3 linked regions of the Halorhodospira halochloris genome follow. The protein of the gene in region 3 interacts with the protein of the main gene of each other region in a pairwise test. Links are inferred from orthologs where the notes say so. Each region holds a gene or a part of one and is shown on either strand. Other genes may lie near its edges. The genes, in order: ftsZ, ftsA and HH1059_RS12130.

Region 1 (7,119 bases), 650 kb from region 3 along the record:
GGAGGGGATCCGTGAGCCGCTCGGTATGTCCGGTGTCCGCCTGGAGGCGCGCGTTCACATGGTTACTGGCGCGGTTTCAGCTGCTGAGAATATCACCAAGTGTGTGCATCGCTGTGCGCTGGAGGTGGACGACATAGTCTTGCAACAGTTAGCGGCTAGCCACGCGGTGCTAAGTGACGATGAGAAGGAGCTAGGTGTTTGCCTGGTAGATATCGGCGGCGGTACGACCGATATCGCTATCTTTACTGGCGGAGCTATCCGCCACACTGCGGTTATCCCTATAGCGGGCCATCAGGTTACCAACGACATAGCGGTGGCGCTGCGGACTCCTACCCATCATGCCGAGGATATCAAGGTCAAATACGCCTGCGCGCTGTCCCAGCTCGCCAACCCGGAAGAGAGCATCGAGGTGCCTTCCGTCGGCGATCGGCCACCGCGGCGTTTATCGCGGCAATCTTTGGCCTCGGTAGTAGAGCCGCGCTACGAAGAGCTGCTAGCCCTCGTGCAGGCGGAACTGCGCAAGAGCGGCTTCGAAGACCTGATCCCTGCGGGCATAGTGCTGACCGGTGGCAGTTCGAAAATGGAAGGGGTAAGCGATTTGGCCGAAGAGGTCTTCCATTTGCCGGTACGTATCGGCGTGCCCAAGCATGTAACCGGTCTCTCCGACGTGGTGCGCAACCCCGTTTACTCAACAGGAGTGGGGTTACTTGCGTTCGGGGCGCGTAATCGCGGGTCAGAGATATCCCAGCTATTTTCCAGCGAGGCAACAGGCAGTGCGTTATGGGGTCGGATGAAGAGCTGGTTTAAAGGCAATTTATAGCGGGCAGCCAAGAACAGACATATTGAAATTTGAAAAATTCTATATATACGTTAAGATTGAGGAGAAGCAACCATGTTTGAACTGATGGATACAGAGAATCAAAATGCGGTAATCAAGGTCATAGGCGTAGGTGGTGGCGGCGGCAACGCTGTTCAGCACATGGTCACGGCGGATATCAGTGGAGTCGATTTCATCTACGCCAATACCGATGCCCAAGCCCTTGCCAACACCTCGGCGGGTTCAACCGTGCAGCTCGGTTCGGGGATAACCAAGGGGTTAGGAGCAGGTGCCGATCCGCAGACTGGCCGAGATGCGGCAGAAGAGTCGCGTGGCCGTATCCAGGAGGTAATGCAAGGGGGTGATATGGTCTTTATTACCGCCGGAATGGGTGGCGGTACTGGCACAGGGGCCGCTCCGGTAGTGGCCGAAGTGGCTCGCGAAATGGGCGTTTTGGCAGTGGCTGTGGTGACCAAGCCGTTCCCCTTTGAGGGCGGTAAACGCATGAGCATTGCCGAGGAGGGCATCAAAGAGCTGGAGCAGAATGTCGACTCACTTATAACCATTCCGAATGAGCGCCTGCTGCCGGTATTGGGTAAAAATCTGACCCTGCTGGATGCCTTCAAGTCGGCCAATGATGTGCTACTTGGTGCGGTTAGGGGGATTGCTGAGCTAATAACCCGGCCCGGCCTCATTAATGTTGACTTCGCCGACGTGCGCACAGTAATGACCCAGATGGGTATGGCGGTAATGGGCAACGGTGTGGCCTCGGGTGAAGGCCGTGCACGAGAAGCGGCGGATCGGGCCATCGCTTGTCCGCTCTTGGAAGACTTCAACCTAGCCGGCGCCAACGGCATTCTGGTCAATGTAACCGGCGGCTATAACCTCTCGATCGGCGAATTTGATGAGGTCGGTAATGCCGTACGGGAATATGCTGCAGATGAGGCAACGGTTGTTGTCGGTGCTGTGATCGACCCCGAACTCGAAAACGAGCTGCGGGTAACGGTCGTCGCGACCGGCCTCGGCAGTGTGCCGCGGACGGTTGCCGAACCGGCGGCGAGGGATGCGTCCTCTACTCGTAAGCCGAGTGGTGAGGTTGATTACGCTCAGCTTGACCGCCCAACCGTCATAAGGCAGAAGGCTGCCAATGAAAAAGGAACCGACGCTGATCCCGAAAGCGATATGGAATATCTTGATATTCCAGCATTTTTGCGTCGCCAAGCGGATTGAGAGAAGAAAATTGTGCAATGCAGTATACATTTGAGGTAATTTTACACTAAAATTACAAAGCCTCTTGCCGATAAGCATAATGAGGCGGGTTCCGCCCGGTAAATCCGGACGGGGCTAGTTGCCCCGCTAGCGGCGGGGCTGATCTTGCAACATGAGCGGGGGGCCTAGCAGGCATGATGCGACAACGTACACTCAAAAACAGCATACGTGCGACCGGTGTGGGACTGCATACAGGTGAGAAAGTTTATCTCGTCCTGCGTCCGGCGCCGGCCAATACGGGCATAGTGTTTCGCCGCACCGACCTCGACTTTGAGGTGAGGGCGACTGCAGCAGCAGTGGGTGATACACGGTTGTCGACATGCCTGGTCCAGGACGGGGTAAGGATCGCCACCGTCGAGCACCTGCTCTCCGCACTCGCCGGCTTAGGCATCGATAACTGCTATGTCGATCTCTCCGCTGCGGAAGTGCCTATCATGGACGGCAGCGCGGCTCCTTTCGTCTTCCTGATCCGTTCAGCAGGGTTGAAGGAGCAGGATGCCCCTAAGCGTTTCGTGCGCATCCTCGAGCCTGTGCAGGTGGTGGATGGCGATAAGTGGGTCGCCTTCGAGCCCTTTGAGGGCTTTAAGGTCAGTTTCACTATCGACTTCGACCACCCGGTCTTCCTCAGGGAGTTTGCTCGGGCGGTAGTCGATTTCTCTTCAACATCCTTCGTCAAAGAGGTTAGCAGGGCACGGACCTTTGGTTTCATGAAGGAGATCGAGGCACTGCGTGCCTCACGTCTGGCCCTGGGCGGTAGTCTTGATAACGCCATAGTGGTTGATGAATATCGAGTGCTCAACGAGGACGGTTTGCGCTATCGCGATGAATTCGTCAAGCACAAGATCCTCGATGCGATAGGCGACCTCTACCTCCTTGGCAGCAGCCTAATCGGTTCTTTCCACGGCCACAAATCCGGGCATGCTCTCAACAATCGCTTGCTGCGCAAGCTGCTGGAAAATCAGCACGCCTGGGAAGAGATCACCTTTGAGGATGTCTCAGAACTGCCAATAGCCTACGATAAGCCGCTCCTCGCCTGAGATGGGGCGGTGCAAGAGCTTTGCTAGCCGAGTATTTCCTGCCTATCCTGGTTAGCACTGCTCATGGAGCCTTGCGGTGCCCGGCGCGCAGCGGGTAAGCTGACGGCTTTTGAGTCAAGCAAGGATCCATGTTCAAAATCCAGCCTCAAGCGTTTCTATTCGACCTAGATGGGACGCTAGTAGATAGCGCCCCAGACTTGTGTTTTGCAGTCAATTCTATGCTCCGTGAGCGCGGCTCCGATCCTGTTGAGTTGGCTGCGCTGCGCAACTGGGTCGGCAATGGTGCTAGACGCCTGATAGCGCGTGCGCTGACCGCAACGATGGATGATGACCCCCCGGCCCAGGAGTGGGACTCTGCCCTGGAGCGCTTCTATGAGCTTTATGCTGAGCGTCTCTATGTTGATAGTCAGCCCTACCCAGGGGCCATAGAGGCGGTTCGGGCGTTACATGGCATGGGCGTGGCAGTAGCGGTGGTGACCAACAAGCCGTACCGTTTCGCCCAGCCTATCATTGAGCATATGGGCTTAGGCCAAGCGATCAAGGTAGTTGTCGGAGGTGATTGCGCCCCAGCCCGCAAGCCTGATCCGCAACCTCTCCATCTGGCTGCAAGCAGGTTAGGCGTAGACATCGACCAAACGGTTATGGTCGGTGATTCGGCCACTGATGTGGCTGCAGCACGCGCGGCGGGTGTGCCAGTGATTTGTGTTTCCTACGGCTATCGGCGCGGGATTGCAGTAGAGCAGCTCGGTGCGGATATGGTGCTGGATAACCTGCGCGAGTTGCCGGAACTGATGCGGGAGGCGGTCTGAGGAGATGAAAGAGAACGAATTTAATAGCCTGGCCGAGGCGGGCTACACTCGCATACCGCTGATTCGGGAAGTACTAGCTGATTTCGAGACGCCATTATCAACCTATTTGAAGCTGGCTAGCGGTCCGCGTTCATTCCTGCTCGAGTCTGTCGAGGGGGGAGAGAAATGGGGGCGCTATTCGATAATTGGCCTGCCTGCTCGTAACGAAGTTTGTGTCTATGGCCGCCAAATCGAGTTGCGCCGTGATGGTGAGCTTATTGAGCAAACCGAGGCAGCCGATCCGCTCGCCTGGATCGAGGAATTACAGTATCGGCATCGTGCCGCTCCGCCCTCCGGATTTCCGCAAATGCCCCGCTTCCTTGGCGGGTTGGTGGGTTACTTTGGTTACGATACGGTTCGCTATGTCGAGCCGCGGCTAGCCAACTCGCAGCCCCCTGATGAGCTGGGTCTACCGGATATATACCTGGTTGAGGCCGATGAGGTGGTCGTATTCGACAACCTTGCTGGACGCCTCTATCTGGTCGTACATTGCGATCCCCGCCAAGAGGCTGCGTACGAGTCAGCACTTGGGCGCCTTGAGGAGTTATCCCACCAGCTTGATAAGCCGCTCCCGCGCCAGCGCAAACAGGCTCAAGGCCATGGCGGCACGACACGCAGCGAAGCGCAGTCGAATTTTACTGAGCTCGGTTACGAACAGGCGGTCGAGAAGATTCGCGACTATATTGCCGCTGGTGATGTGATGCAGGTAGTGCCCTCGCAGCGTATCTCCAAACCCTTTCACGCCGAGCCGCTAGATCTTTACCGTGCCCTGCGCTGCACCAATCCATCGCCTTATATGTATTTTCTCGATTGCGGCAATTTTCAGATTGTCGGCTCATCCCCGGAGATATTAGTGCGCCTGGAAGAGGGTGAAGTCACGGTCCGGCCCATCGCCGGTACCCGCAAGCGGGGGGCGACCGAGCAGCGCGACCGTGAACTCGAGGAGGAACTGGTCTCCGACCCTAAAGAGATAGCCGAGCACGTAATGCTTATCGACCTAGGGCGTAATGATGTTGGCCGTGTTGCCGAAACCGGGACCGTACGCCTGACCGAACGGATGGTGGTGGAGCGTTACTCGCAGGTTATGCATATCGTATCCAATGTTGTCGGCCGGTTACGACCTGGGCTGGGGGCGATGGATGTCCTGCGCGCCACCTTCCCGGCTGGCACTGTCAGCGGGGCGCCCAAGATTCGGGCCATGGAGATCATCGACGAGGTCGAGCCGGCCAAGCGCGGGGTCTATGCTGGTGCAGTGGGTTATCTCTCCTGGTCGGGCAACATGGACACTGCAATTGCCATTCGTACTGCGCTAGTCAAGGATGAGCGCGTATATGTTCAGGCCGGCGGTGGGGTGGTAATCGACTCCCTCGCCGAACTCGAATGGAAGGAGACCCTGAACAAAGGTAGGGCGCTGATGCGGGCCGTTGAAATGGCCGAGGAAGGTCTATGATCCTGATGATAGACAATTACGACTCGTTCACCTGGAACTTGGTGCAGTATCTAGGTGAGTTAGGGGCACGGGTCGAGGTGGTGCGTAACGATGAAGTCAATGTTAGCGAGGTTCGTCGTCTGCGCCCGGAGCGCATAGTAATATCACCCGGGCCTTGCACCCCTAACGAGGCCGGCGTCTCGCTGGAGCTGGTTCACGAGATGGCCGCCGAGGTGCCGATCTTGGGGGTTTGTCTCGGCCATCAAACCATTGGCCAGGTCTTCGGCGGTAAGGTAGTGCGAGCCCGCCAGGTAATGCACGGCAAGACCTCACCGGTGCGTCACCGCGGTCAAGGAGTCTTTCGCGGGCTGCCTGAGCCATTGGAAGCGACACGCTACCACTCCTTGGTGGTGGAGCGTGATACGCTGCCGGAAGTACTAGAGGTGACGGCCTGGACCGAAGGCCCTCAAGGTTCGATAGACGAGATTATGGGCGTGCGCCATCGCGAGCTGCCGGTCGAAGGCGTGCAGTTCCATCCTGAGTCGATATTGACCGCTAATGGCCATGAGCTACTGGCCAACTTCCTCAACAAAGGGTTCTAGCTATGGACATGCAATCCGCTATTCGCCGCGTAACCGAAAGGCAGGATCTGAGCAGTGCCGAGATGACAGAGGTAATGGGCACTATCATGAGCGGCGGGGCAACGCCGGCACAGATCGGCGGCTTTCTCATCGGCTTGCGCATGAAGGGTGAGACCGTAGCCGAGATAGCTGCGGCGGCGGCGGTTATGCGCGAGCTTGCCGAGCGAGTAGAGGTTGGTTTAGAGGGCGTTCTCGATACATGCGGGACCGGCGGTGATGCTAGCGGTACCTTGAATGTGTCGACTGCCGCTGCCTTTGTCGCCGCGGCGGCGGGTGTGCCGGTTGCCAAGCACGGCAATCGTTCGGTCTCCGGGCGCAGCGGCAGCGCCGATGTTCTCGAGGCGGCCGGAGCCAGCCTGGATCTCGATTGTGCTGCCCTGTCACGCTGCATTGAGCAGGTCGGCGTGGCCTTTATGTTCGCCCCTCTCCACCACGGGGCGATGAAGCACGCTGTGGGGCCGCGCCGGGAGATGGGGGTCAGAACCCTGTTTAACGTCCTCGGGCCACTGACCAATCCGGCCGGTGCGCGGCGTCAGCTGCTCGGCGTCTATGCCCCGCAGTGGGTGCGACCGATTGCCGAAGTGCTGCGTGAGCTGGGCAGTGAAAGGGTCTTGGTGGTTCATGCAGAAGATGGCTTGGATGAGCTGAGCATAGCCTCGCCGAGTCTTGTTGCCGAGCTCGTCGACGGCGATATTCGTGAATATAAGATTACCCCGCAAGAGCTGGGGATACGTGAGGCTCCGCTCAGTGAAGTCCAGGTTGCCGGCGCCGAGGATAGTCTGCGGCTAATCACCTCCGCCTTCTCAGGTGAGAGTAGCGCGGCAGCTGAACTAATCGCCCTAAATTCAGGTGCAGCCATATATGCCGCCGGGGGAGTCGACAGTTTGCAGGCTGGGGTTGATCACGCCAAAGATCTGATGGGTTCTGGTGCGGCTGCCGCAAAACTGCACAGCTTTGTGGAAAAAACCCGGGAGTTGGCTGGATGAGTGATGAGTTGTCGGCAACGCCGGATATCCTGCGGCGGATTCTGCGCCGTAAGGCCGAGGAAGTAATTGAGCGGGCCGAGCGACGTTCGCTG
Region 2 (4,368 bases), 650 kb from region 3 along the record:
TAGGTGATGAGACCTGGGCCGCAATTGATAGGGTAGAGACAATTGATAAGCAGGGAGTTGTCCGGGTAAGGCGGAAGGATTCATTCGACATCGGTTATCGGCGAGTAGCTGGATGTGAAGGTGAGTTCTTCGTTGCCGCCACCTGGCGGCTCAGCAGCGGAGATCCGGAACTGCTGGCTAGCCGCATTAAAGAGATCATGCGTCGGCGCAAATTGACTCAACCGCTCGGTGAGCCAACTGCGGGATCGGTCTTCCGTAACCCGCCGGGAGACTCCGCCGGGCGCTTGATTGAAGCGGCGGGCTGTAAGGGGGCCAGCGTTGGCAGGGCAAGGGTCTCTGAGCGCCACGCTAACTTCATAGTTAACGAAGGCGGCAAAGCAGCGGATATCGAGGCGCTAATGGCTTGGGTCCGAGACAAGGTGGCGAGCGAGTTTGGCGTCTACCTTGAGCCCGAGGTGCATGTCGTCGGGGAGGCAACCTGATGAGCGGATTGAAGCTGCCATGCCCGGCGGATGTCGGCCCTGTAGCTGTGTTGATGGGTGGTGATTCCGCCGAACGGGAGATATCACTGCAAAGTGGTAAAGCAGTTCTCGCGGCGTTGCAGCGCCAGGGGTTTGCTGCCCAAGGCTTTGATCCGCGCGATGAGCAGATAGAAGCACTGCGCGATTACTCGTGCGCCTTCATAGTGTTGCATGGCCGGGGTGGAGAAGACGGTGTCATCCAGGGAGCCCTAGAGAGCCTTGGTGTGCCGTACACCGGCAGCGGTCTGCTCGGTTCTGCTTTGGCTATGGATAAATGGCGCTGCAAGCGGTTATGGCAGGGCTGCGCTCTGCCCAGCCCTGCGGGGCAGCTTATGGCAAGTGCTGATCAGCCTTGTCACATAGACTTGCCGGTAATAGTAAAGCCAGCCCATGAGGGGTCGAGCATCGGCATGACCAAGGTTGTCGATATCAATCAGCTCGCTCCGGCGTGGCATGAGGCGGCTAAGTACGATCAGCAGGTCCTTGTCGAGCAGTGGATCAATGGTACTGAATACACCGTCGCCCTACTCGGCGATAGGGCGCTGCCGTCGATCAGGCTGGAGACTTCACATGAGTTCTTCGATTTTACCGCCAAATACGAAGATCCAACCACCGGCCACTTTTGTCCCAGTGGGCTAGATGAAGAGGCCGAGCATGAGTTGGGCGAGATGTGCCAGAAAGCATTTGCAGCACTCGGTTGTAATGGCTGGGGTAGGGTCGACGTCTTGCGTGATGATGACGGTAAGTGGTGGTTGCTTGAGGTTAATACCATTCCAGGAATGACCGATCACTCTCTAGTTCCGATTGCTGCCGCTCAGGCGGGTATCGGTTTTGATGAGTTGGTGGTGGCCATCCTCGGGGAGGCCTTATGAGTTCAGGTGCTGATTGGACGGATTTGCTCGGTAAACAGAAGCAGCAGCGTAAGTCCCACTCTCGGGGGCAGTCGCGCAAGCGTGTACCTGCTGGTCAGTCGGCAGAGCGAGAGGGCGGTCCGGCAGGATTTTTTGGCGTTGGCAGTGGTTGGTTGGGGCCCATATTTTTGGCTGTCTTGCTGATTGCTGGTGTATATGCGGTGGCCTGGATGATTAACGAGGGCAGAATTTTACCGCTGGAGAGGGTCGCTATGGCCGAAGCCCCGGAGAAGGTTACTGGCGAGCAGTTGCGTGGCTCACTGGCGGGCCGCTTGCATCCAAGTCTGCTGGGTGTCGACACGGTAGCTATTCGTGACTCCCTGGAGCGTCTGCCCTGGGTTGAAGAGGCGCAGGTAAGGCGCGACTGGCCGGCCACCTTAAAGCTTCATATCCAAGAGCGCCAAGCCTTGGGTATTTGGAATGAGCAGGCTCTGCTCGATTACTCCGGCGCGGTTTTTAGTCCTGCTGAAGAGACCTATCCGGAGCAATTGCCACGCTTAACCGGTCCTGAGAGCAGGGCCCAGGATGTAGCCAGGAACTTCAAGGATATGCGGCCGCTGTTTGAAGAACATGGCATGGATCTGCAAGCGTTGAGCCTTTCTGCGCGAGGGGCGTGGGCGGCTCATCTCGATGACGGGGTTAAGGTTGCCCTGGGCAGGCAGGAGCCGATGCAAAGGGCGTCACGTTTTGTAGCCGTTGTGCCAGAGCTTCAGGCACGCAAAGACGGGCGCATGAAGCGGGTGGACTTGCGCTATCCCAATGGTTTTGCGGTGGCCTGGGCCGCTGCGGAAGAATCAGACTGAGCTCGGAGCTAAACATGGTCAGGAAAACAGAAGACAACCTCCTGGTAGGGCTCGATATAGGCACTTCAAAAGTAGTAGCCATAGTCGGTGAGACAAAAGATGATGGCTCTATTGAGGTGATAGGCGTGGGGAGCCACCCATCGCATGGCCTGAAAAAGGGGGTAGTAGTAAATATAGACTCCACTGTGCAATCAATTCAGCGTGCAGTGGAAGAGGCAGAGCTGATGGCTGGGTGTGAGATCCATTCGGTCTTCGTGGGCATCTCCGGTAGCCATATTCGTAGCCTCAACTCGCACGGCATGGTGGCAATACGTGATAAGGAAGTTCGTCACGCTGATCTGGAGCGTGTTCTTGATGGCGCTAAGGCGGTGGCCATACCGGCAGATCAGCAGATTATCCACGTTATCCCGCAGGAATTTGTCATCGACAGTCAGGAGGGGATCCGTGAGCCGCTCGGTATGTCCGGTGTCCGCCTGGAGGCGCGCGTTCACATGGTTACTGGCGCGGTTTCAGCTGCTGAGAATATCACCAAGTGTGTGCATCGCTGTGCGCTGGAGGTGGACGACATAGTCTTGCAACAGTTAGCGGCTAGCCACGCGGTGCTAAGTGACGATGAGAAGGAGCTAGGTGTTTGCCTGGTAGATATCGGCGGCGGTACGACCGATATCGCTATCTTTACTGGCGGAGCTATCCGCCACACTGCGGTTATCCCTATAGCGGGCCATCAGGTTACCAACGACATAGCGGTGGCGCTGCGGACTCCTACCCATCATGCCGAGGATATCAAGGTCAAATACGCCTGCGCGCTGTCCCAGCTCGCCAACCCGGAAGAGAGCATCGAGGTGCCTTCCGTCGGCGATCGGCCACCGCGGCGTTTATCGCGGCAATCTTTGGCCTCGGTAGTAGAGCCGCGCTACGAAGAGCTGCTAGCCCTCGTGCAGGCGGAACTGCGCAAGAGCGGCTTCGAAGACCTGATCCCTGCGGGCATAGTGCTGACCGGTGGCAGTTCGAAAATGGAAGGGGTAAGCGATTTGGCCGAAGAGGTCTTCCATTTGCCGGTACGTATCGGCGTGCCCAAGCATGTAACCGGTCTCTCCGACGTGGTGCGCAACCCCGTTTACTCAACAGGAGTGGGGTTACTTGCGTTCGGGGCGCGTAATCGCGGGTCAGAGATATCCCAGCTATTTTCCAGCGAGGCAACAGGCAGTGCGTTATGGGGTCGGATGAAGAGCTGGTTTAAAGGCAATTTATAGCGGGCAGCCAAGAACAGACATATTGAAATTTGAAAAATTCTATATATACGTTAAGATTGAGGAGAAGCAACCATGTTTGAACTGATGGATACAGAGAATCAAAATGCGGTAATCAAGGTCATAGGCGTAGGTGGTGGCGGCGGCAACGCTGTTCAGCACATGGTCACGGCGGATATCAGTGGAGTCGATTTCATCTACGCCAATACCGATGCCCAAGCCCTTGCCAACACCTCGGCGGGTTCAACCGTGCAGCTCGGTTCGGGGATAACCAAGGGGTTAGGAGCAGGTGCCGATCCGCAGACTGGCCGAGATGCGGCAGAAGAGTCGCGTGGCCGTATCCAGGAGGTAATGCAAGGGGGTGATATGGTCTTTATTACCGCCGGAATGGGTGGCGGTACTGGCACAGGGGCCGCTCCGGTAGTGGCCGAAGTGGCTCGCGAAATGGGCGTTTTGGCAGTGGCTGTGGTGACCAAGCCGTTCCCCTTTGAGGGCGGTAAACGCATGAGCATTGCCGAGGAGGGCATCAAAGAGCTGGAGCAGAATGTCGACTCACTTATAACCATTCCGAATGAGCGCCTGCTGCCGGTATTGGGTAAAAATCTGACCCTGCTGGATGCCTTCAAGTCGGCCAATGATGTGCTACTTGGTGCGGTTAGGGGGATTGCTGAGCTAATAACCCGGCCCGGCCTCATTAATGTTGACTTCGCCGACGTGCGCACAGTAATGACCCAGATGGGTATGGCGGTAATGGGCAACGGTGTGGCCTCGGGTGAAGGCCGTGCACGAGAAGCGGCGGATCGGGCCATCGCTTGTCCGCTCTTGGAAGACTTCAACCTAGCCGGCGCCAACGGCATTCTGGTCAATGTAACCGGCGGCTATA
Region 3 (8,235 bases):
AATGCCTCGCCAAGCAGGCGCGCAACCGGCAGAGGGTACTGGTGATGCTCACAGGCCGACTCTAGTACAGAGTCGAGTTCGACTACCTCACCGCGAATATCAGCTTCATCAAATAGAAAACGTTGGCAAGCGTCGGTCACGATTGATCCAGTTTATTTTTGAGTAACTCATTTACCTGCTGAGGGTTAGCCTTACCCCCAGAGGCCTTCATAACCTGTCCGACAAAAAAGCCGAACAGCTTATCTTTACCAGCTCGGTACTGTTCTAGCTGCTTAGGGTTGTTAGCAATAACCTCATCGACCATCTCTTCAATCGCCGATGAATCGGTAACCTGTTTTAGTCCCTTAGCCTCAATGACCTCATCGGGTTCGCCCTCGCCTGCCCACATGGCCTCAAAAACATCCTTAGCTACGCGCCCCGAGACCGTTTCGTCTTCGATACGCGCCACCAAACGTCCCAGCATCTCTGGGGTGACTGGAGATTCAGTAAGGTCTAACCCATCTTTGTTCAAGTAAGCGAGCAGCTCGCTCATAACCCAATTAGCCGTCCTTTTTGCAAACCCCCCTGACTCGGTCACCGCTGACTCATAGAAGTCGGCCAACTCTCGGGTAGCGGTCAAGACCCCGGCATCGTAGGCAGGGAGTCCGTGCTCCTCGATGAACCGGTTACGCTTCTCATCGGGCAGTTCAGGCAGCGTCTCCCGGACTTCGGCTACCAGCTGTTCGCTCACTTCAACCGGGAGCAAATCGGGCTCCGGGAAGTAGCGATAATCGTTGGCCTCTTCCTTGGTGCGCATTGAGCGGGTAACGCCCTTGTCGACATCGAAAAGGCGAGTCTCTTGGACTACCTCACCCCCGCCTTCAATAACATCGATTTGGCGTTCCACTTCATATGCCAATGCCCGCTCGACAAAACGGAATGAATTGAGATTCTTTAACTCAGCGCGGGTACCAAACTCTTCCTGGCCACGCGGACGAACAGAGATATTGGCATCACAGCGGAATGAGCCTTCCTGCATGTTGCCATCACAGATTTCTAGGTAGCGGACCAAGGCATGGAGCTTCTTCATGTAAGCGGCAGCCTCCTGCGGCGAACGCAGGTCAGGCTCGGACACAATCTCCATTAGTGGTGTGCCGGCACGGTTTAGATCCACCCCGGTCATACCGTGAAAATCTTCGTGCAAAGACTTCCCGGCATCCTCTTCCAGATGAGCCCGGGTAATACCGATACGCTTGGTGCCGCCATCGTCGAGTTCTATATCTAGGCTGCCACCTTCAACCAGCGGCAAATCGTACTGAGAGATCTGATAGCCCTTGGGCAAATCAGGGTAAAAATAGTTTTTCCGGGCAAAGACCGAGCGGGGTGCTATATGTGCCCCTACCGCCAAACCAAACTTAATGGCCATGCGGACAACTTCGGCATTTAACACCGGCAGAACTCCTGGCATCCCAAGATCAACCGGACATGCCTGCCTGTTGGGTTCGGCGCCGTAAGCCGTAGAGGCGCCCGAAAAAATCTTACTTTTTGTGGCCAACTGGACGTGAATTTCAAGGCCGATGACGGTTTCCCACTGCATGGGCGATATAGCTCCAGTTTTTGTATGCTTAGATTACTCTTTCGTACGCACGAGACGTTAGGCGAAGCAGCTGCCGCCCAACGGCAACTGCTTACTCAAAGCCTTCGGGCACGAGTCTATGCCAATCAGTAAGCTGCTGATACTTATGGGCCACATTGAGCAAGCGAACTTCATCGAAGTGGCCACCAATTAGCTGCAACCCTACCGGTCGGCCGCGCGAGAAACCGGCTGGTATCGACATGCCAGGCAAGCCGGCAAGGTTAACTGCCAGGGTGTACATATCGGACAAATACATCTGAACCGGGTCGTCGCTTCGCTCGCCTATGTCAAAAGCGGGGGTCGGCGCAGTCGGTCCGGCGATGACATCCACCTTCTCCAATGCCTGGCTAAAGTCGTCTGCAACCAATCTACGTATCTGCTGCGCTTTACGGTAGTAAGCGTCGTAGTAGCCGGCCGATAGAGCATAGGTGCCTACCAGTATCCGCCTTTTTACCTCTTCACCGAACCCTTCTGCTCGGGTGCGCTTATAAAGATCTTCAAGCCCCTGAGGATCTGCGCAGCGGTGGCCGTATCGAACACCATCATATCGAGCAAGGTTAGAAGAGGCCTCGGCCGGGGCTATCACGTAGTAAGCAGGTAGGGCCAAATCCATATTCGGCAGGTCCACTTCTATTAACTCGGCCCCCTCTCCCTGCAAGACCTCAAGCGCCGCCTCTACCCGGGATCGCACATCGGCGTCCAGGCCGGTACCGAAAAACTGTGCCGGAACGCCTACCTTTACCCCCCTTATGGAACGGTTCAGCCCCTCGGTGTAATCGGGCACAACATGATCAACACTGGTCGAATCGCGCGGATCGAAACCTGCCATCGCACCTAGCATCAAGGCCAAATCCTCGGCAGTACGGGCAAACGCCCCACCCTGATCGAGACTAGAGGCAAAGGCGATCATGCCATAACGAGAAACCCGGCCATAAGTGGGCTTGAGCCCACAAACCCCGCTAAGCGCTGCTGGCTGGCGTATCGATCCCCCCGTATCAGTGCCCGTTGCCGCGGGAACCAGACGCGCGGCAACCGCGGCCGCTGAGCCTCCGGATGACCCGCCGGGTACTGCATCAAGATCCCAGGGGTTACGCACCGGGCCAAAATAACTGGTCTCGTTTGAGGAGCCCATGGCGAACTCATCCATATTCGCCTTGCCAAGCACAACCGCGCCAGCCTCAGCCAAGCGCTCTACAACCGTCGCGTTGTAGGGCGCTTCAAAATTGGCAAGCATCCGTGACCCGCAAGTTGTCGCGACACCTTCGGTACAAAAGATATCTTTGTGGACGATCGGCACCCCGGTCAGTGGACCGCAGTTGCCGGAGCGGATCCGCTCATCAGCCACTTCAGCGGCTTGTCGGGCACGCTCTGCAGTGATTGTAATCAAACTATTGATTTGCGGTTCAACCTGCTGGACTCGCTCGAGAAGCGCCTCGGTGAGTTCGCAACTCGTAACTTCCCCAGCTCGCAGGGCCGCAGAAATCTCAGCTACTGTCTTTCGGTGCATGGATTCTCGGATTCCGTTAGGAGTTATTCGACTACGCGCGGGACCAAATATAGACCGGCCTCAACCGCCGGCGCGCCGGACTGGTAATGCTCACGCCTATCATCCTCGGTTACCTCATCAGGGCGCAAACGCTGGGTGGCATCCAGAGGATGGGACATTGGCTCTACGCCTGTTGTATCGACCGAATTCATCTGCTCAACAAAGCCGAGAATCTCGGACAGGCTGCTAGCGTAGTCTGTGACATTGCGTTCCTCAATGCCTATACGGGCTAGATGGGCGATGACTTTGACCTCTTCAGCCTCAATCGCCATGACAATCTCCTCGGGGTGATAATTTGCGGGATATTATTTTCAGATGCAAATCTACCACAGCCCTTCTCTTGCCCAAACCCCTTTACACTGCTAGATTGGGCGACTTAAGGTTTTCTCTAGGGCTAGGGCATGTTCAAAGGAATAAGAGGACTCTTCTCGAACGATCTGTCAATAGATCTGGGCACGGCCAACACGCTTATCTATCTGCGGGGCCAAGGCATTGTGCTTAGCGAGCCCTCAGTGGTCGCAATCCAGCAGGATAGAGACGGCGGAAGCAAACGGATTGCTGCGGTAGGTGCTGAAGCAAAAGCGATGCTGGGCCGCACTCCCGGCAACATTCGTGCTATACGCCCGCTCAAAGACGGCGTCATAGCAGACTTCACCGTTACCGAGAAGATGCTGCAACATTTCATTAAGAAGGTGCACGAGGCACGCTTCTTTAAGCCCAGTCCGAGAGTCCTAGTCTGCGTGCCCTGTGGCTCGACCCAAGTGGAGCGGCGCGCTATTAGGGAATCGGCAGCAGGCGCCGGCGCCCGGGAGGTCCATCTTATAGAAGAGCCCATGGCCGCAGCTATCGGCGCCAACATGCCGGTAAGCGAAGCAAGTGGTTCCATGGTCGTGGACATCGGCGGCGGCACATCTGAGGTCGCGGTGTTATCGCTCAATGGCATTGTCTACTCTGCGTCTGTACGGCTCGGAGGCGATCGATTTGATGAGGCGATCGTCAATTACGTACGACGCAACTACGGTATACTCATTGGTGAATCGACCGCTGAGCGTATCAAACAAGAGATAGGCACGGCATTCCCAGATACCGAGGTACGCGAGATAGAAGTGCGCGGAAGGAATCTAGCCCAAGGCGTGCCGCGGAGCTTTTCACTGAACTCAAACGAGATCTTGGAGGCCCTTCAAGAACCCCTCTCAGGGATAGTTTCAGCATTGAAGACGGCCCTCGAGCAAACCCCTCCGGAACTTGGTGCTGATGTTGCCGAAAGGGGTATCGTGATAACTGGTGGCGGCGCTTTGTTGCGCAACCTTGAGCGCCTCTTTATGGAAGAGACGGGCTTGCCAGTGCTAGTAGCAGAGGAACCACTTACCTGCGTAGCCCGCGGCGGCGGTAGGGCCCTTGAGTTGATGGATGAACGCGGCGCTGACCTGTTTGTAAGCGAATAAAGTAAAAGTTTTTTGTGGTGACACTTCAACTCTGGGCAAGGTTGGAGTGGATTAAATAGCAAATCTTGAGTAACAACATACTGAGCACACAGAGGCTCGGGGAACTATCAAACCGTTATTTCTACAGCGACCGTCGGCCGCAACCAGGTTGTTCCTGCTAGCCACGGCGTCCGTTTTGTTGATGGCCTTAGACCACCGGGAACATCTTATAGAACCGGTAAGAGAGGCGATGTCGGGTATTGTCTACCCGTTGAGGATTGTTGTCGACGCTCCATTTGCTTTAGCGGATAGCGGCTCCAGATGGCTTACCACCCGGCAGTCGCTTTATGCCGAAAACCATCAACTACGCACCCAAAACCTCCAACATCAGGGGCGCCTGCAACGCATGGAAGCTCTCGAGAGAGAAAACCAACGGTTACGCCAACTCCTCGACTCATCGCAGCGCGTTGAGAGTGAAGCAGCCATAGCGGAACTGATCCGGGTAGACCTGGACCCTCACTCCCACCTAGTAGAGATAAACCGCGGCACAAATCACGGGGTATTCATCGGCCAACCGGTGATAGACGCGGACGGTGTCATTGGCCAGATTGATAGAGTAGGGCCTTTTTCCGCTACTGTCAGGCTAATATCTGACGCAAGTCATGCCATCCCGGTTGAGGTCAATCGCAACGGGTTGCGAACTGTCGCCCGCGGCAGCGGCGACACCCAGCAACTTGAACTAGCGAACATCCCCACGAATGCAGATATTCGCGAAGGGGATTTGTTAACGGCTTCCGGATTAGGCGACACCTTCCCCCGTGGCTATCCGGTCGCCTATGTCTCGCAGGTGGTCAGTGAGCCGGGCGAGCCATTTGCGCGAGTACTAGCAAGGCCTGCTGGAAACCTTGATAGGAGCCGCAAGTTGTTGCTGCTTGAGAGTCGCCAAGAAACCAATACCGAGGATAAAGCGAAAACCTCTGAGCAAGAGCAAGCTGAGGAGGTGAACAATTAGTGACCGGTTACAGGCCTAACAGCGGTGCAGGGATAATCCTGCTTAGCTTTATCCTTGCGTTGATGCTAACTATTTCACCGATTCCATGGGAGGATCGGCTACCAGACTGGTTCAGCGGGCTACGCCCAGAGTGGACCGCTCTCGTACTTTTGTATTGGAGCTTGGCTGTTCCAGAAAGAGTAGGAGTAGGCTGCGGGTGGCTAGCAGGACTCTTCCAGGACGCTTTACTAGGCACCCTACTTGGCCAACACGCATTGGCTTTTGCAGTCATTGCATATTTCGCTATACGTTTGCATAAACACCTCCGCATGGTCCCAGTCTGGCAACAATCGTTAGTGGTGCTCGGGCTGTTATTTCTCGTTCAAATATTACTATTCTGGATCAATGGGATAATTGGTAGACCGTCTCCCGACTGGCAGGTGTGGACTTCACCTATAATCGGGGCCTTCTTGTGGCTGGCACTCTTCCCTTTTATGCGTAACATACGCCGACGCTATAATATACAATGAGAAGATTGTCCCAGGTTATGGATTTGCCGAAAGATAGGCAATTTTCACTCGGGCCCTGCCCGAAAGCAACTAACAAAGTATGGATCTACTAGGGTGAGCGAAGCTTCACGCATTCCTGATCATCACCGCGATGCGCACATAACTCGCACCCGCATAATATTAGCGGGAACTGTCTGCTTAATAACGGTGTTGATAGTCTTATCCCAAATGGTGCGACTCCAAATAGTCGACCATCAGCACTACGCTACTCTCTCTCATGAAAACCGCATTAAGGTTACGCCTATTCCACCGACTAGAGGATTAATATACGATCGCAATGGACACGTGCTAGCAGAGAACCGCCCTTCATATCAGTTGACTTTAATTCCTGAGCGAGTTCCTGATCTCGAAAAAACCCTCGAGCAGATTTCTCAAATAGTCCATGTCAGTGATGCTCAAAAGGAGCGATTCAAAACTCAGCTGCAACGCTCACGTCGCTTCGAGGAGGTGCCTCTTCGATCTCAACTCGATGATGAAGAAGTAGCCAAACTGGCGGTACACCGGCACCGCTTTCCAGGCATGGAGGTGAATGCCCGCTTAGTCCGGCACTACCCCAACCCGAACCATTCGAGTCATGCTGTAGGACACGTCGGGCACATAACCCGCGAAGACTTAAGGCGCATTGATCAGTCCACTTATCGCGGTACTCACCATATTGGCAAGAGCGGTATTGAGCTCGCTTTTGAAGATACCTTGCGCGGTGAGGTTGGCTTTGAGCGTGTCGAAACCAATGCCTTAGGCAGAGTTATTCGCAGCATAGAGCGCACCCCCCCGAAGCCCGGTAACGATTTGATCTTAACTATAGATAGTAAGCTGCAGGAGGTTGCCGAGCGGGCCATAGGTGATGAAAGAGGAGCAGTCGTCGCCATAGAGCCGCAGAGCGGGGAGATATTGGCCCTAGCCAGTCAACCCAGCTATGACCCGAATAAGTTTGTCGAGGGCATGACACATCAACGTTTCCGTGAGCTCGAACGAACTGGCTGGCAGCCGCTTTACAATCGCGCTAGCCGCGGCACCTACTCACCGGCTTCGACTATAAAGCCTTTCGTCGGCCTCGCAGCACTTGAGCATGGAGTGATTGAAAAGGACACAGAAGTCAATTGCGATGGAGAATTCTTCCTGGAGGGGCGTGATCGACCCTACCGCTGCTGGCGAGAGACCGGTCACGGCGACATTAACTTCGGCCAGGCTCTAGCTGAGTCCTGTAATGTTTTTTTCTATGACACCTCCTTCAAGCTAGGCATCGACCGAATGTCAAAATTCTTGGAACAGTTCGGTTTTGGGGCGCAGACAACCTCAGACATCCCTGGCGAGCGACGCGGTGTTTTACCTTCCCGTGACTGGAAAAGGGGCGCCATCGGGCAGGGATGGTTTCACGGAGAGACGGTAATAACGGGCATTGGCCTAGGTTATTTTAATGCTACCCCCCTGCAGCTGGCTACGGCCACCGCCATCCTCGGCAATAGGGGCGAACTAATAACGCCACGACTGGTTAGAGGTGTAGCTGACGGCGCCAACAATGATCAGAACTCGGCAATTGAACTGGGCCAAGCCACGGAAACCACACCAACTCAACGCATAGATATTGATGACCCATCCCACTGGGAAGAGACTATCGAGGGCATGCGTCTTGCGATACAGCACTACCGCGGAACCGCCCGGCTGATCAACGAGAACTTAAACTACGACTTCGCTGGCAAGACTGGAACGGCGCAAATCACCGAAAGAGACGTCGATGACGACGAAGAGAGACCAGAACACCTGCGCAACCACGCGCTATTTATCGGCTTGGCCCCAGCAGACGACCCCCAAATAGCAATAGCGGTGGTCATTGAGCACGGCGGTAGTGGCGGTGCCGCAGCCGCACCAGTAGCACGAGCAGTTGTAGACTACTGGATGCTGCAAGATAAAACCTACCTCCAACAGCTAGAGCAGGGGCGGATAGATGCGAGCGAAGTTGAAGACGAAGAGGATTCTGAACTCGAGATAGCCCCATGAACACCTCTACCGCACTCCCCGATCACCGCGGCGTAAACGTCCGCCAGTCTTTTCTACAATCACGGCTCCATATTGATGGAACCATGGCTACA

The links.
Region 1: the proteins of HH1059_RS12130 (region 3) and ftsZ interact in binary tests that used the Escherichia coli proteins (3 or more experiments, as listed by UniProt). The link is inferred for Halorhodospira halochloris from one-to-one orthologs.
Region 2: the proteins of HH1059_RS12130 (region 3) and ftsA interact in binary tests that used the Escherichia coli proteins (3 or more experiments, as listed by UniProt). The link is inferred for Halorhodospira halochloris from one-to-one orthologs.

The regions. Positions count from the first base shown.
Region 1 is NZ_AP017372.2:1,984,011-1,991,129, reverse strand. Bases 1-2,969 are described here. They hold ftsZ (cell division protein FtsZ), read left to right. Parts: upstream 1-892; coding sequence 893-2,047; downstream 2,048-2,969. Other genes in these bases: lpxC (UDP-3-O-acyl-N-acetylglucosamine deacetylase), read left to right, coding at 2,221-2,969; ftsA (cell division protein FtsA), read left to right, coding at 1-820. Outside these bases: more of lpxC, read left to right, coding at 2,970-3,123; HH1059_RS09080 (phosphoglycolate phosphatase), read left to right, coding at 3,252-3,932; trpE (anthranilate synthase component I), read left to right, coding at 3,937-5,421; HH1059_RS09070 (anthranilate synthase component II), read left to right, coding at 5,418-6,002; trpD (anthranilate phosphoribosyltransferase), read left to right, coding at 6,005-7,027; indole-3-glycerol phosphate synthase TrpC, read left to right, coding at 7,024-7,119. UniProt on the Escherichia coli protein: Essential cell division protein that forms a contractile ring structure (Z ring) at the future cell division site. The regulation of the ring assembly controls the timing and the location of cell division.
Region 2 is NZ_AP017372.2:1,989,430-1,993,797, reverse strand. The notes cover bases 1,445-4,368. They hold ftsA (cell division protein FtsA), read left to right. Parts: upstream 1,445-2,249; coding sequence 2,250-3,488; downstream 3,489-4,368. Other genes in these bases: ftsZ (cell division protein FtsZ), read left to right, coding at 3,561-4,368; HH1059_RS09100 (cell division protein FtsQ/DivIB), read left to right, coding at 1,445-2,235. Also shown: murB (UDP-N-acetylmuramate dehydrogenase), read left to right, coding at 1-482; HH1059_RS09105 (D-alanine--D-alanine ligase), read left to right, coding at 482-1,393; more of HH1059_RS09100, read left to right, coding at 1,390-1,444. UniProt on the Escherichia coli protein: Essential cell division protein that assists in the assembly of the Z ring. May serve as the principal membrane anchor for the Z ring.
Region 3 is NZ_AP017372.2:2,635,742-2,643,976, forward strand. Bases 2,640-5,584 are described here. They hold HH1059_RS12130 (rod shape-determining protein), read left to right. Parts: upstream 2,640-3,562; coding sequence 3,563-4,606; downstream 4,607-5,584. Other genes in these bases: gatA (Asp-tRNA(Asn)/Glu-tRNA(Gln) amidotransferase subunit GatA), read right to left, coding at 2,640-3,122; gatC (Asp-tRNA(Asn)/Glu-tRNA(Gln) amidotransferase subunit GatC), read right to left, coding at 3,146-3,433; mreC (rod shape-determining protein MreC), read left to right, coding at 4,713-5,584. In the rest of the region: Hsp33 family molecular chaperone HslO, read right to left, coding at 1-140; Asp-tRNA(Asn)/Glu-tRNA(Gln) amidotransferase subunit GatB, read right to left, coding at 137-1,576; more of gatA, read right to left, coding at 1,668-2,639; more of mreC, read left to right, coding at 5,585-5,597; rod shape-determining protein MreD, read left to right, coding at 5,597-6,106; mrdA (penicillin-binding protein 2), read left to right, coding at 6,200-8,143; rod shape-determining protein RodA, read left to right, coding at 8,140-8,235. UniProt on the Escherichia coli protein: Forms membrane-associated dynamic filaments that are essential for cell shape determination. Acts by regulating cell wall synthesis and cell elongation, and thus cell shape.